Regions from separate parts of the Azospirillum thermophilum genome, predicted to be linked through region 2. Evidence: riboswitches for the same ligand, from Rfam matches in the RefSeq annotation. Region 2 holds a riboswitch; each other region holds the start of a gene.
What was found. A riboswitch is a leader RNA that binds a small molecule or an ion and turns the genes downstream of it on or off. The one in region 2 is predicted to bind thiamine pyrophosphate.
Positions count from the first base shown of each region.

Region 1: it holds a riboswitch for thiamine pyrophosphate, as region 2 does, so the genes downstream of both, DEW08_RS28705 (ABC transporter substrate-binding protein) here and thiC (phosphomethylpyrimidine synthase ThiC) in region 2, are expected to answer to the same signal.
Region 3: it holds a riboswitch for thiamine pyrophosphate, as region 2 does, so the genes downstream of both, DEW08_RS13075 (ABC transporter ATP-binding protein) here and thiC (phosphomethylpyrimidine synthase ThiC) in region 2, are expected to answer to the same signal.

Region 1 covers NZ_CP029358.1:206,787-211,299, reverse strand. Annotated here, with positions in the region: gene deoA (thymidine phosphorylase) at 1-301, shown strand, start outside; gene DEW08_RS28715 (DMT family transporter) at 403-1,293, shown strand; gene DEW08_RS28710 (GNAT family N-acetyltransferase) at 1,356-2,195, shown strand; TPP riboswitch at 2,266-2,362, shown strand; gene DEW08_RS28705 (ABC transporter substrate-binding protein) at 2,435-3,595, shown strand; gene DEW08_RS28700 (branched-chain amino acid ABC transporter permease) at 3,600-4,247, shown strand; gene DEW08_RS32990 (ABC transporter permease subunit) at 4,244-4,483, shown strand; gene DEW08_RS28695 (branched-chain amino acid ABC transporter ATP-binding protein/permease) at 4,476-4,513, shown strand, end outside.
Region 2 covers NZ_CP029353.1:602,788-607,300, reverse strand. Annotated here, with positions in the region: partial or broken gene thiC (phosphomethylpyrimidine synthase ThiC) at 1-1,768, opposite strand, end outside; TPP riboswitch at 1,887-2,019, opposite strand; gene DEW08_RS08975 (DMT family transporter) at 2,113-3,030, shown strand; gene DEW08_RS08970 (magnesium transporter CorA family protein) at 3,040-4,035, opposite strand; gene DEW08_RS08965 (hypothetical protein) at 4,102-4,437, opposite strand; gene argB (acetylglutamate kinase) at 4,483-4,513, opposite strand, start outside.
Region 3 covers NZ_CP029353.1:1,440,482-1,444,994, reverse strand. Annotated here, with positions in the region: gene DEW08_RS13085 (ABC transporter substrate-binding protein) at 1-366, opposite strand, end outside; gene DEW08_RS13080 (ABC transporter permease) at 363-1,136, opposite strand; gene DEW08_RS13075 (ABC transporter ATP-binding protein) at 1,133-1,894, opposite strand; TPP riboswitch at 1,888-1,995, opposite strand; gene DEW08_RS13070 (DUF1194 domain-containing protein) at 2,042-2,794, opposite strand; gene DEW08_RS13065 (acetoin utilization protein AcuC) at 2,999-4,123, shown strand; gene DEW08_RS13060 (hypothetical protein) at 4,283-4,513, shown strand, end outside.

The sequences.
Region 1 (4,513 bases), on a different replicon from region 2:
GCGGCCGGTGACGGCGGAGCGGCCGGGCTTCGTCGCCGCCATCGACACCCGCGCGGTCGGCATCGCCGTGGTGGCGCTGGGCGGCGGTCGGACCAAGGTCACCGACGCCATCGACTTCGCGGTCGGGCTGGACGAGGTGGCCGGTCTGGGGGCGGAGGTCGGGCCGGCCGGCCGGCCGCTCGCCATCGTCCATGCCCGCAGCGAGGCCCAGGCCGATCAGGCCGCCCTGGCCCTGCGCCGGGCCTTCACCCTGTCGGACCGGCCGGCGGAACGCGGGCCGCTGATCGCCCGCCGCATCTGACGGGCATCGTCGGCGAACCGGAAGGACGCGGGGCGGACTGAGGGTCTGACCCGCGTTCGCGGCATTGGGCAGCGCGACGTCATGCCGCTACTTTGGGCATCATGACAGAAGCCCGCGCCCTTCCGGCGGTTCCCGATTCCGTCCGCTACGCCACCGCCTGCTACCTGTCGGCGGTGCTGCTGTTCGGCATGATGGACACGCTGATCAAGCTGCTGTCGGCGGAGTACCCGGTGCCGCAGCTCATGTTCGTGCGGTCGCTGGTGGCGCTGCTGATCGTCGGCGGCTGGGCGGTGGCGCGGGACGGCAACGTCGCCTCGCTGCGCACCCGGCGCTCGCTCGGCCATGTCTGGCGGGCCTTCGCCGGACTGATCTCCATGGGCTGCTTCTTCTACGCCTTCAAGCATCTGCCTCTGGCCGAGGTCTATGTGCTGAGCTTCGCCGGGCCGCTGTTCATCACCGCCCTGTCGGTGCCGCTGCTGGGCGAGACGGTGGGCTGGCGGCGCTGGGCGGCGGTGCTGGTCGGCTTCGCCGGGGTGGTCATCATGGCCGGGCCGTCCTCCTCCGGCGCGCCGCTGCTGCCGGTGCTGGTCGGTCTGACCGCCGCCTTCTTCTATGCGCTGGCTGTGCTCGCCGTGCGCGGACTGGCGCGGACCGAGACGAGCACCTCTACCGTCGTCTACCTGCTGCTGACGACGACGGTGGTCAGCGGGGTCCTGACGATTCCGGTGTGGGAGACTCCGGACGCCCGCGGCCTCGGGCTGATGGCGCTGGTCGGCACGCTGGGGGCGGCGGCGCAGGTGCTGCTGACCCAGGCCTTCCGCCGCGCTCCGCCGGCCACGGTGGCGCCCTTCGAGTATACCGGCATGATCTGGGCGACGCTGTTCGGCTTCCTGGTGTTCGGCGAGGTGCCGACCCCGGCGGTGCTGGCCGGCGCGCTGGTCATCATCGGCAGCGGCCTCTACATCCTGCACCGCGAGACGATGCGTCGGTGATGCGGTAGAATCATCCCGTGCGGACGGCGCCGGGCCGTCCGGCCGCAGGGGAGGACGGGAGCGTGCAGGGCTATCGCATCGGGGTGATGAGCCGGGCCGAGCTGGATCTGGCGGTGGACTGGGCGCGGGCGGAGGGCTGGAACCCCGGCCTGCACGATGCCGGGGCCTTCCATGCCGCCGATCCCAGCGGCTTCCTCGCCGGTCGGCTGGACGGCCGGCCGGTCGCCAGCATCTCCGTCGTCCGCTATCCCGGCAGGTTCGGCTTCCTCGGCTTCTACATCGTGCGGCCGGAGGCGCGCGGCCGCGGCTATGGCTGGCAGCTCTGGCAGGCGGGCCTGAAGCACCTGGAGGGCTGCACCGTCGGCCTGGACGGCGTGGTGGCGCAGCAGGAGAACTACCGCCGGTCGGGCTTCGCGCTCGCCTACCGCAACATCCGCTTCGGCGGGGCGCCGCCGCGCGGCGCCATCGGGCGGCGGCCGGCCGACGCGCGGACGGTGCCGTTCGACCGGCTGCTGGCGCTCGATTCCGCGCTGTTCCCGGCCCCGCGGCCGGGCTTCCTCGCCAACTGGATCGCCCTGCCTGGGACGACGGCGCTCGCCGCTCTGCGGGACGGCGGCCTCGCGGGCTTCGGCGTCATCCGGCCCTGCCACAGCGGCCACAAGATCGGCCCGCTCTATGCCGACGACGACGCCACGGCCCGCGACCTGCTGCTGGCGCTCGCGGAGCAGGCGGGGGAGGGGCCGGTCTACCTCGACGTGCCGGAGGTCAACGCCCCGGCCGTCCGCCTGGCGGAGGAGCTGGGGCTGACGCCGCAGTTCGAGACCGCCCGCATGTATCTCGGGCCGGCTCCCGCCGTCGACACCAGCCGGCTGTTCGGCGTCACCACCTTCGAGCTGGGGTGAGCGCCGGATCGAAGGGCAGGGCCAAGGACCGGGGTTGACAAGCCGCCCGCCCCGGTCCAACTCTCGCGCCACCACACGGCTGGGGTGCCTGCGGCGACGCGGGCTGAGAGACACCCATCGAACCTGATCCGGGTCATGCCGGCGAAGGGAGCCGCCCGTTCTCGAGAACCGCCGGACCGGCATCCTCCTCGCGACGGCCTCCCCGCCCGCCATGCCCGGGCAGCAGGAGGAGAGACGACATGCGGCGGCTTACCCACTCCCTGATCGCGGCCTCCCTGATCGCAGGATCGGCCCTCGCCACGGCTGCCCCTCCGGCGGCCCGCGCGGCCGGATCGGGGGAGCCCGCCGCCTTCCCGGTCCTGGTGCCGCTGACCGGCTTCCTGTCGCTGGAAGGCACCAGCCAGCGCAACGGCGCGCTGCTGGCGCTGAAGGAGGCCCCGCCCGACGTCGCCGTGGCCGGCGAGGTGATCGATACCGGCACCTCGCCCGAAGCCGCGGTGACGGCGCTGGAGCGGGCGGCCGGGCGCGGCCGGGTGGCCGGCGTGGCGGCCAGCATGCTGGGCACCCAGATGCTCGCCATGCTGCCGCTGGCGGCGGAGCTGAAGCTGCCGCTGATCACCGTGTCCGGCACCGCCTCGATCACGGAACAGGGCAATCCCTGGGTCTTCCGCTTCTTCCCCGGCGACGCGGTGACCAAGACCGCCCATGCCCGCTATGTGGTGGAGGAGCTGGGCAGGACGCGGCCGGCGGTCATCTACCAGACCACCGCCTATGGCCAGAGCGGCCGGACCCACCTCGCCGCCGCCTTCAAGGCGCTGGGCGTCGAGCCGGTGTTCGAGGAGGGGGTCGATCCCGCCGCCAAGGACCTGCTGCCGGTGCTGACCAAGGCGCTCGCCGCCAATCCCGACGTGCTGGTGCTGCACCTCCATGCCGGACCGACGGCGCTGCTGCTGCGGCAGGCGGCGGCCAACGGGGTGACGGTGCCGATCGTCGCCGGCTCCGCCATGCACCAGCCGAGCACGGCCGCCCTGCTGGAGCCGGCCGAATTGAAGGGCGTGTGCGCGGAGACCGCCGCCTCGCCCATTTCCGGCGGCTCGCCGGAGATGGAGTCGTTCACCCGCGCCTACCGCGCCGCCTTCAATGCGGAGCCGGACGCCTTCGCGCTCGGCCAGTATGACGGCATGCGCATGGCGGTGGAGGCGGCCAGGGCCGGCGCCCGCACGCCCGAGGAGATCCGCAAGGCGCTGTCCGCCACCAGCTACCGGGGCCTCGCCATGACCTATGCCTCGGACGGCAAGGGGAACATGGCGCATTCCGCCGTCATCGTCTGCTTCGACGGCACCTCGCGCGTGCCGGCGGTGGCGAAGCGCTACGACAACGTCACGGGCGTGGTGAAGTAAGGCCATGACCGCCCTCCAGCTCCTCCTGAACGGGGTCGCGCTGGGGGCGGCCTATGCGCTGGTGGCGCTCGGCTTCGTCCTGGTGCTGAACGCCACCGCGGCGGTGAATTTCGCGCAGGGCGACCTCGTCATGGCCGGCGGGCTGCTGGCGGTGGCGCTCGCCCCGCCGGTGGCGCAGGCGGTGCCGCTGCCGGGCCTGCTGCTGTTGCCGCTGGTGATGGCGCTGATGGCGGGGCTGGGACTGCTGCTTGCCGCCGTGGCCTATCTGCCGCTGCGCGGCCGGCCGCCGGTCGCGGTCTTCATCAGCACCATCGCGGTCGGCATCATCCTGCAGAACGGCGCCTCCGTCCTGTTCGGGCCGGAGCCGCGGGCCGCGCCGCCGCTGGTCACCGGGCAGACGCTGCGCGTCGGCGACCTCGTGGTGCCGGAACAGTCGCTCGCCATCGTCGCGGTGGCGGCGCTGCTGATCGGTCTGCAGCAATGGGTGTTCGGCCGCACGCAGCTCGGCCGGCGGCTGCGCGCGACGGCGCAGGATCCGGAGATGGCGCGGGCCTGCGGCGTGCCGGTGACGGGGATGATCCTGCTGACCTTCGCCATCGCCGCCGCCTTCGCCGGGCGGCGGGCCTGCTGCTCGCCAACCGCTATTTCGTGACGCCGACCGCGGGCGGCGACCTGATCCTGAAGGCCTACATCGCCGTGACCATCGGCGGCTGGGGCTCCGTTCCCGGGGCGGTGGCGGGCGCGCTGCTGATCGCGCTGTTCGAGGTGGGGGTGTCCTCGCTGCTCTCCTACCCGGTGGCGCTCGGGCTGCTCTATGCCACGCTGCTGGTCATCCTGGTCGCCCGGCCGCAGGGCCTGTTCGGCGAGGCGGCGCGGCGCCGTGCGTGACCGGCTCTCCCCTCTGCTGCTGACGCTCGG
Region 2 (4,513 bases):
CAGGGGCTGGTAGATCTCCCCGCCCGACTCGCGGAACTTCTGCGCCATCTCGTCCAGTCCGGCCGCGATCTCCCCGACTGCGCGGCGTCGCGGATGTCCTGGGTGATCTTCATCGAGCAGAATTTCGGTCCGCACATCGAGCAGAAATGCGCCGTCTTCGCCCCCTCGGCCGGCAGGGTCTCGTCATGGAAGGCCTGGGCGGTGTCGGGGTCGAGCGACAGGGCGAACTGGTCGCGCCAGCGGAAGGAGAAGCGCGCCCGCGACATGGCGTCGTCGCGCAGCCGGGCGGCCGGATGCCCCTTGGCGAGGTCGGCGGCATGGGCGGCGATCTTGTAGGCGATCACGCCGGCCTTGACGTCGTCGCGGTCGGGCAGGCCGAGATGCTCCTTCGGCGTGACGTAGCAGAGCATGGCGGTGCCGAACCAGCCGATCATCGCCGCGCCGATGGCGCTGGTGATGTGATCGTAGCCCGGCGCGATGTCGGTGACGAGCGGCCCCAGCGTGTAGAAGGGCGCCTCGCCGCACAGCGCGAGCTGCTTGTCGACGTTGTGCTTGATCTTGTGCATCGGGACATGGCCCGGCCCTTCGATCATCACCTGCACGTCGCGCGCCCAGGCGACCTTCGTCAGCTCGCCCAGCGTCTCCAGCTCGGCGAACTGGGCGGCGTCGTTGGCGTCGGCCTGGCTGCCCGGCCGCAGCCCGTCGCCCATCGACAGCGCCACGTCATAGGCCCGGCAGATCTCGACGATCTCCGGGAAACGCTCGTAGAGGAAGCTCTCGCGGTGGTGCGCCAGGCACCATTTGGCGATGATCGAGCCGCCGCGCGACACGATGCCGGTGACCCGCCTGGCCGTCAGCGGGATGTGGGCCAGCCGCAGCCCGGCATGGATGGTGAAGTAGTCGACGCCCTGCTCGGCCTGCTCGATCAGCGTGTCGCGGAACAGCTCCCAGGTCAGGTCCTCGGCCCTGCCGCCGACCTTCTCCAGCGCCTGGTAGATCGGCACCGTCCCGATGGGCACCGGCGCGTTGCGCAGGATCCACTCGCGGTCTGGTGGATGTCCTTGCCGGTCGAGAGATCCATCACCGTGTCGGCGCCCCAGCGGATCGCCCAGACCATCTTCTCCACCTCCTCCTCGATCGAGGAGGTGACGGCGGAGTTGCCGATGTTGGCGTTGATCTTGGTGAGGAAGTTGCGGCCGATGATCATCGGCTCCGACTCGGGGTGGTTGATGTTGGACGGGATGATCGCCCGGCCGCGCGCCACCTCGTCCCGCACGAACTCCGGCGTCACGACATCGGGGATGCTGGCGCCGAAATCCTCGCCGTCGCGCCCCGTTCCATCGGCCGCCCCATTGGCCGCCCCGCCGGCCGCCTCAAGCGCCGCGGCCCGGCCGAGAGTCTCGCGCACGGCGATATACTCCATCTCCGGCGTGACGATGCCGGCGCGGGCGTAGGCCATCTGCGTCACCGCGGCGCCGCCCCTGGCGCGCAGCGCGCCGCCGGCGGTCGCCTCCACGTCGCCGCGGGCCAGGATCCAGTCGCGCCTCAGCGCCGGCAGCCCCCGGCGGACGTCGATGGCGACGGCGTCGTCGGTGTAGGGGCCGGAGGAGTCGTAGACGCGCAGCGGCGGCTCCCCGCCGCTCAGCTCGATCTCGCGCAGGGCGACGCGCAGGTCGGGAAAGCGCGTCCCCGGCACATGCACCTTGCGCGAGGCGGGCAGCGGGCCGGTCGAAATGCGGATGGCGGCTTGGTCGAAGTCCTTGGGCACTGGGTTTCTCCGTCACGAACGAGGTTGCCGGACAAACCCGGGACTGCGGACGGAGGTGACGGATTGCAGGCCGCGTGATGCGGCGGGCAGGCAGGCGGCCGCGGTCGATGCGGCAAGGCCCGGTCTGCAAAATCCTCCCTTCGCCGGTATGACCCGGATCAGGTTCGAAGGGTCACCACGTTGCCGGTCGCCCTTTCGGGCGAACGGCCGGTGGTATCTCAGCCCCCTACGGGACCCCCCTGGAAACGCGCCGATGGTGGCGGAGCGCGCGGCTGCTGTCAAAGGAAAGCAGGACTGTCTTCCGTTTGGACACCATAAGATGCGCCCACCAAACCGGAGGGGTCATGAGCAACCAGTCGTCCGCCGTCCAGAGCAGCGCCGCACAGCCGGGTCCCGGGCTGACGGTCTATGCCCAGCTCGCCGGCATCGTGCTGTTCTGGAGCTCCAACTGGCCCTTCATGAAGATCGCGCTTGCGGACATGGGGCCGCTGACCTTCTGCGCGGTGCGGCTGTTCGGGGCCGCCATCGGCGTGATGGCGCTGGCGCCGCTGCTGCGCTTTCCCCTGCTGCCGGCCCGCGGCGACCGGCTGCCGCTGGCCGCCATCGGCCTGATGCAGGTCGGGCTGATGATGGCGCTGAGCAACGTCGGGCTGCAGTATGTGGCGCCGGGCCGCGCGGCGGTGCTGGTCTATACCATGCAGATGTGGGCCCTGCCGCTGGGGGTCCTGATCCTGGGCGAACGGGTCTCCGCCCGGCGGCTGGCCGGGGCGCTGCTGGCCTTCGCCGGAGTGGTGGTGTTCTTCAACCCGCTGCTGGTCGACTGGAGCGACGGGCGCGCCCTGCTCGGCAACGGGCTTCTGCTGGCCTGCGCCGCCACCTGGGCGCTGGGGGCGACGCTCTACCGCCGCCGGGTCTGGCACACCCCCTTCTGGACGCAGACCTTCTGGCAGATCGCGCTCAGCAGCCTCGCCATGATCCCCTTCGCCCTGGCGATGGAGGGCCACCGCCCCATCCACCTGACGCAGCCGCTGCTGCTCGTCATCGCCTACAACGTGCTGATCGCCACCAGCCTCTGCTATTGGTGGTGGAGCAAGGCGCTGGCGGTGATGCCGGCGAGCCAGGCCGGCCAGTTCGTCTGTCTCGTGCCGGTGGTCGCCCTGCTGCTCAGCGCCGCCTTCATGGGCGAGCCGCTGACGGTCGGCGTCGCCATCAGCGTCGCGCTGATCTGCGCCGGCATCCTGCTGACCGCGCGGGCGAAGTAGGACGGCCGGTCAGAGCCAGCGCCGCAGCTTCACGAAGATCATCGGCAGCACCGCCGACAGCGCCATCAGCAGCAACGCCATCGGGTAGCCGTACATCCAGTCCTTCTCCGGCATGTCGGTGAAGTTCATGCCGTAGATGGTGGCGACCAGGGTCGGCGGGAACAGCAGGACGGTGATCACCGAGACGATCTTCACGATCTCGTTCTGCTCGACGTTGATCCGGCCGAGCGTGGTGTCGAGCAGCAGGCTGACCTTGCTCGACAGGAAGGTGGCGTATTCGTCGAGGCCGGTGACGTCCTGCAGGGTCGCCCGCGCCCAGCGCCGCGTCGCCTTGCTGCCGCTCCAGCCGCCCATGCGGCCGTCGTTGCGCGACAGGAAGTCCAGCATGCGCTGCAGGCTTGCCAGGCTGACATGGGCCTTGCCGATCAGGTGGCCGGTGTGGCCGATGCGGCGGAGCGAGCGGCTGTCGCCGCGCGTCTCGCCCCGCGGGCGCAGCGTCCGGCCTCGGAAGGCGCGGCTGCTCATGGTGTCCAGCTCCAGCCCGACGCGGCGCAGCACCCCGGCCGTCCGCTCCACCACCGCGTCCACCAGATAGGCCAGCACCGCCTCGGCCCCCGTGCAGGGGATGCTGCGGTGAGACAGGGTGCGCCGGAAGGCCAGGAAGGGCTGCGGGTCGATGTGGTGGATCGTCACCAGCCGGCCGCCGACCAGCACGAAGCTGACCTCGGCGATGCGCGGCCGATCGGTGTCGGCCCAGACCAGGACCATCACCGTCATGTGCACCGCGCCGCCGACCAGCCGCAGCCGGCTCGACTCCTCGATCTCCGCCATCTGCTCGCGCGTCGGCAGCGGGGTGCCGACCAGCGCCTCCACCCGCGCCAGCTCCTCCGGCGTGGGGGACAGCAGGTCGATCCAGACGGTGCTGTCGGGCAGCGGGTCGGCCGCTCCGTCAAGCTCCCTGGCCCAGCGGAGAAGCCCCTCGTCCCGGACGAAGGCATGCAGCACGGGCGTCGGCTCTCCGGTTTGGCGACGGTTGAGGAATGGCGGCCAGGGGCCGGCCGCCGGCCGGGGTCAGACGATGCGCCCGATGCGGCGCGGCTTCAGCGGATGCCTGGCCGCGGAGTCGGGCTTGACCGGCTCGGACCTGATCGGCTCGGGGCCGGAGGCGCCGACGTCCGGCAGCTCCTCGCCCAGCGTCCGCTCCAGCTCGGCGCGCAGCTCCTCGCCGTCCTTGCGGCCGGCCAGGAAATGGGCCACCGCCGCGCGGGCGTTGTCGCGGTCGTACGGCACCTTGCCGAACACCGCGAGCTTCGCCCGCTCGACCAGCTTGGGGTCCAGCTCTTCGCGGATGGCCCTGATCTGGCGGAGCAGGTCCTTGCGCGGATCGGAACCGCGGGGATCGGACATTGGCGTCCTCCTTTGCCGAGACGTCCGCCCTCTGATATGGGCGCTCTACTCGCGCCCGATCAGGGTGCCGGCCCCA
Region 3 (4,513 bases), 840 kb from region 2:
CATCGTCTTGATCGGCCCGTCACGCAGCACGACGACCGAGTTCAGCGGCGTCGAGACCAGCGTGCCGACGCGCACCAGCGGCAGCCCCTCGTCCACCTGCACGATGAGCTGCGGCTGGTACGAGATGGCGAGGTCGCTCCTGCCGGCGGCGACCAGCTTCGGCGGGTCGTTCGGGTCCGCCGGGGCGGTCAGCTCCACCTCCAGTCCGGCCTCCTTGAAGAAGCCCAACTCCTGCGCCACCACCAGCGGGGCATGGTCGGGGTTCACGAACCAGTCGAGCATCACGCTCAGCTTGTCCTGGGCCAGGGCCGGCAGGCTGGCGAGAAGTCCGGTGGCAAACGCCGCGGCTGCGAACGTCCGTTTCATCGGGTCGGTCCTTTGTCTTCAGCAGGTTGCGTATCGGGAAGCCAGGGAAGGACGCGGCGGCCCAGCGCATCGACGGCGGCATAGAGCGCCACCGCGCAGAGGCCGAGGATCAGCAGCGCCGCGAACAGCAGGTCGATCTGCATCCGCGCGTTGGCGTGCAGCATCAGATAGCCGAGGCCGGAGGAGGAGCCGACCCACTCGCCGATCACCGCCCCGATGGGCGCCACGGCGGCGGCGACCCGCAGCCCGGACCAGAAGGCGGGAAGGGCGGCCGGCAGCCGGATGGTCAGCAGCGTGGCCCGCGGGCTCGCCCCCATCGTACGGGCAAGATCCAGCCAGCCGGGATCGGTGCGCCGCAGCCCGTCGAACAGGGCCGTCGTCACCGGGAAATAGATGATCAGCGTCGCCATCGCGACCTTGGAGGCCATGCCGTAGCCGAGCCACAGCACCAGCAGCGGGGCGAGCGCGAAGACCGGGATCGCCTGGCTGACCACCAGCACGGGCATCAGCCAGCGCCGCGCCGTGCGGAAACTCGCCAGCGCCAGCGCGCTCGCCATCCCCAGCGCCACGCCGAACAGCAGCCCCAGCAGCATTTCCGCCAGCGTGGTCAGCGCATGGCCCAGCAGCAGCGGCGCCTGCCGCTGCAGGGCGTCCGCCACCAGCAGGGGACCCGGCAGGATGAAGCGGGGCAGGCCGGTCAGCGTCACCACCGCCTGCCACAGCCCGAGCAGAACCGCGGCCGTCACGGCGCCGCGCAGCAGCGCCGTCATCCGGCAAGCCTCCGCAGCAGTTCCGCCTGCAGGGCGAGGAGCGCGGTGTCGTCCACCGGGCGCGGCGGCGGTCCGGGCGGCTCCAGCGCCGGGCCGATGCCGGCCGGCCGGCCGGTCATCACATGGATCCGGTGGCCGAGCCGCAGCGCCTCCAGCGGGTCGTGGGTCACCATCAGCACCGTGCGCCCGGCCAGCGTCTCCGCCGCCGTCTCCTGAAGCTTGAGCCGGGTCAGCGCGTCGAGCGAGGAGAAGGGTTCGTCCATCAGCACCACGGGCCGGTCCTCGACCAGCGTGCGGGCGAGCGCCACCCGCTGCCGCTGACCGCCCGACAGGGTGGCCGGCCGGTCGCCCTCCCGGCCGCCGAGGCCGACACGCTCCAGGAGCGCGCGCGCCCGCTCGACCCGCTCGGGCCGCGGCCGTTCCCGGCGCAGCCGGCTGCCCAGCAGCACGTTGTCCAGCACCGACAGCCAGGGCAGCAGCAGATCCTGCTGCGCCATGTAGGCGACCCGCCCGGCCAGCGGCGCCCCGTCGCCCGCCTCGACGAGGGTCGGCGGCTCCGGCTCGGCCAGTCCGGCGATCAGGCGCAGCAGCGTGGTCTTGCCCACCCCGCTCGGCCCCAGCAGGCAGGTGGTGGCGCCGCCTTCCAGATGGAGCGCGACATCGCCGAACAGCAGCGTCCCGCCATAGGTCAGGCGGGCCGCGGACACGGTGACGGACAGGGGAGGAAGGACCGCCGCGGGCGGCGTCAGGATGGTCATGCGCTCACTGATCCCTACGCCGGTGTGAACCGGATCAGGTTCCAGGGGTCGTCCCGGACGTGGGACCTCTCAGCCGACCATCGGCTCCCCCCAGTGAAGGCAGCGACTATGGCGCGTCGCGCGCCGATGGGCAAGAGCGCGGCTGCCCTATCGCTGCGCCACGTCGGTGCCCGGCGGGGCGTTGGAAATCTCCAGCAGCAGCTTGTTCAGGATCGCCTCGGCGAAGGCGCCGAAGTCGCCGGCGGGGACCAGGAAGGCGCCGGGGCCGCCGATCACGTTGGCGCGGTAGTAGCGTTCCAGGTCGATGGGCGCGAGGCCGCCCAGCGGGTTGGGCCGGTCGTTCAGGATCGGCAGCCCGTTGATGGTGATGCCGCGCGCCACCGCCTCGTCCCGCGCCCATTCGGCCGGGCGCCCCCGGTTGTTCTCGCCGTCGCCCGACACGTCGATCACCCGCCGCGTCCCCTCGAAGCCGTTCCCGTCGAACAGCCGGGCGCTGAAGTCGATGGCGCTGCTGATCGAGGTCCAATGGGCGGTGGTGAAGGGCGCCTCGCCGATCGCCGAGGCGAAGGTGGAGAGGCTGGCGCGGTCGCCCAGCTCCGTCCAGCCGACGATCACCTGCTGGTGGCTCTCGCCGGCCCACTCGACATAGGTGGCGGCGATCCGGCCGAAGGGGCCGCCGGCGATCGCCTGCTGCACCTTGGGGTTCATCAGTGCGGCGATGTAGCCGTCGCGCTGCAGCTTCGCCTCGTCCGGGTCGACGCTGCCCGAGACATCGACCGCCAGCACCAGCTCCAGGTCGACCGGAACCTCCGCCAGCACCGGGAGGGGGGAGGCGCCGACCGCCAGGACCAGGAGGACGGCCGCCGGCAGGACGGGTCGGGCATGGTGGGAACCCAGCATCGTCGGCCCTCCACTCTGGCACCCTCCACTCTGGCAGGGAGCTGTCCGGGGCAAAGATGCATTTGGCGGTATGCGCACGGATCCGCACAAGGGACGCATCGGACGGACCCCGATGGACAGACGCGCCCTCCCCGCAGGTCGAGGGTCCGGGCGGACAGCTTCGCCCATTGACGGAGATGGGGGACCGCGCCATTTCACCCCCGCATGACCCGCCCGACGCCCCTCGACCGCCCCGTCTTCATCGGCAGCGAGATCTATCGCGGCTCGTCCTACGGGACGAAGCACCCGCTGTCGATCCCGCGCGTCTCGACCGCCATCGACCTCAGCCGGGCGATGGGCTGGCTGGAGGAGGCCGTTTATCTCGATACCCCGATGGCGACCCCGCGGGAACTGGCCCGCTTCCATGCCCCCGACTATGTCGAGGCGCTGCGGCGGGCCGAGGCGGCACAGCACGTCGATGCCGCGACGGGGGAGCGCTACAACCTCGGCCGGCTCGAGAATCCCGTCTTCCCGGAGATGTACCGGCGGCCGGCCACCGGGGCCGGCTCCGCCCTGCTGGCGGCGAGGCTGCTGCTGCGCGGGCAGGCCGATACCGTCTATTCCCCCGCCGGCGGCACCCATCACGGCCGCCCGGCGCGGGCCAGCGGCTTCTGCTACGTCAACGCGCCGGTGCTCGGCATCCTGGAACTGCTCGACCACGGGGTGGAGCGGGTGCTCTATGTCGATCTCGACGCCCACCACGGCGACGGGGTGCAGGACGCCTTCGCCGAGGACGAGCGGGTGCTCACCGTCTCGGTCCATGAGGACGGTCGCTGGCCCTTCACCGGCAAGGCGGAGGACCGCGCCGGCGGCATGGCGCGCAACCTGCCGGTCCCGCCGGGCTTCAACGACAGCGAACTCGCCTTCCTGGTGGAAGCGGCGATCCTCCCGCTCGGCCGCGCCTTCCGGCCGCAGGTGCTCGTCCTGCAGACCGGGGCCGACGCGCTGGCCGACGATCCGCTCAGCAGGCTGGAGCTGTCCAACCGCGCGCTGTGGGATGCGGTGGCGGCGTTGCTGCCGCTGGCGCCGCAGGCGATGGTGCTGGGCGGCGGCGGCTATAACCCCTGGTCGGTCGGGCGCTGCTGGGCCGGCATCTGGGCGGTTCTGGCCGGGCTCGACCCCGCCGTCGCGCCGACCGCGGAGGCGGAGCGGGTGCTGCGCGGCCTGACCTGGGCGCGCGCCGCCGGCCGCAACCCGCCGGAGCACTGGTTCACCACCATGGCCGACGACCCGCGGCCGGGACCGCTGCGCGACCCGGTGAAGCGCGTCGCCGATCTGGTCCTCGCGTAAGGCATCTCGCTGCGGAGCGCGACAGTTCGTCCCGAACATCATCCGGCGCCGCTTCGATTTGTTGACCTTTTGCGACAAATGCGGGAATTTCTATCCTATCGTCAGTACCGGATCTGCCGGGGCTGCGGTGCTCGCTCGCCGGGGGGCGCCAGCCGGACCATGTCGAACACGACCCTGTTCCTGATCGCCATTGCCGTCATCCTGACGGCCGCGGTCCCGGTCGCCATGATGCTGAAGGACATGCTGCCCGGCATTCTGGAGCGCAGCTCGGGCCTTGATCAGCTCGAAAACAAGATCTACGTCCTCCATGCCGAAGCGCAGGAACTGCAGACCCGCGTCAACGGCCTGACCCAGCGGCGCAACCAGCAGACCGGCGACAGGTCGCGCCTG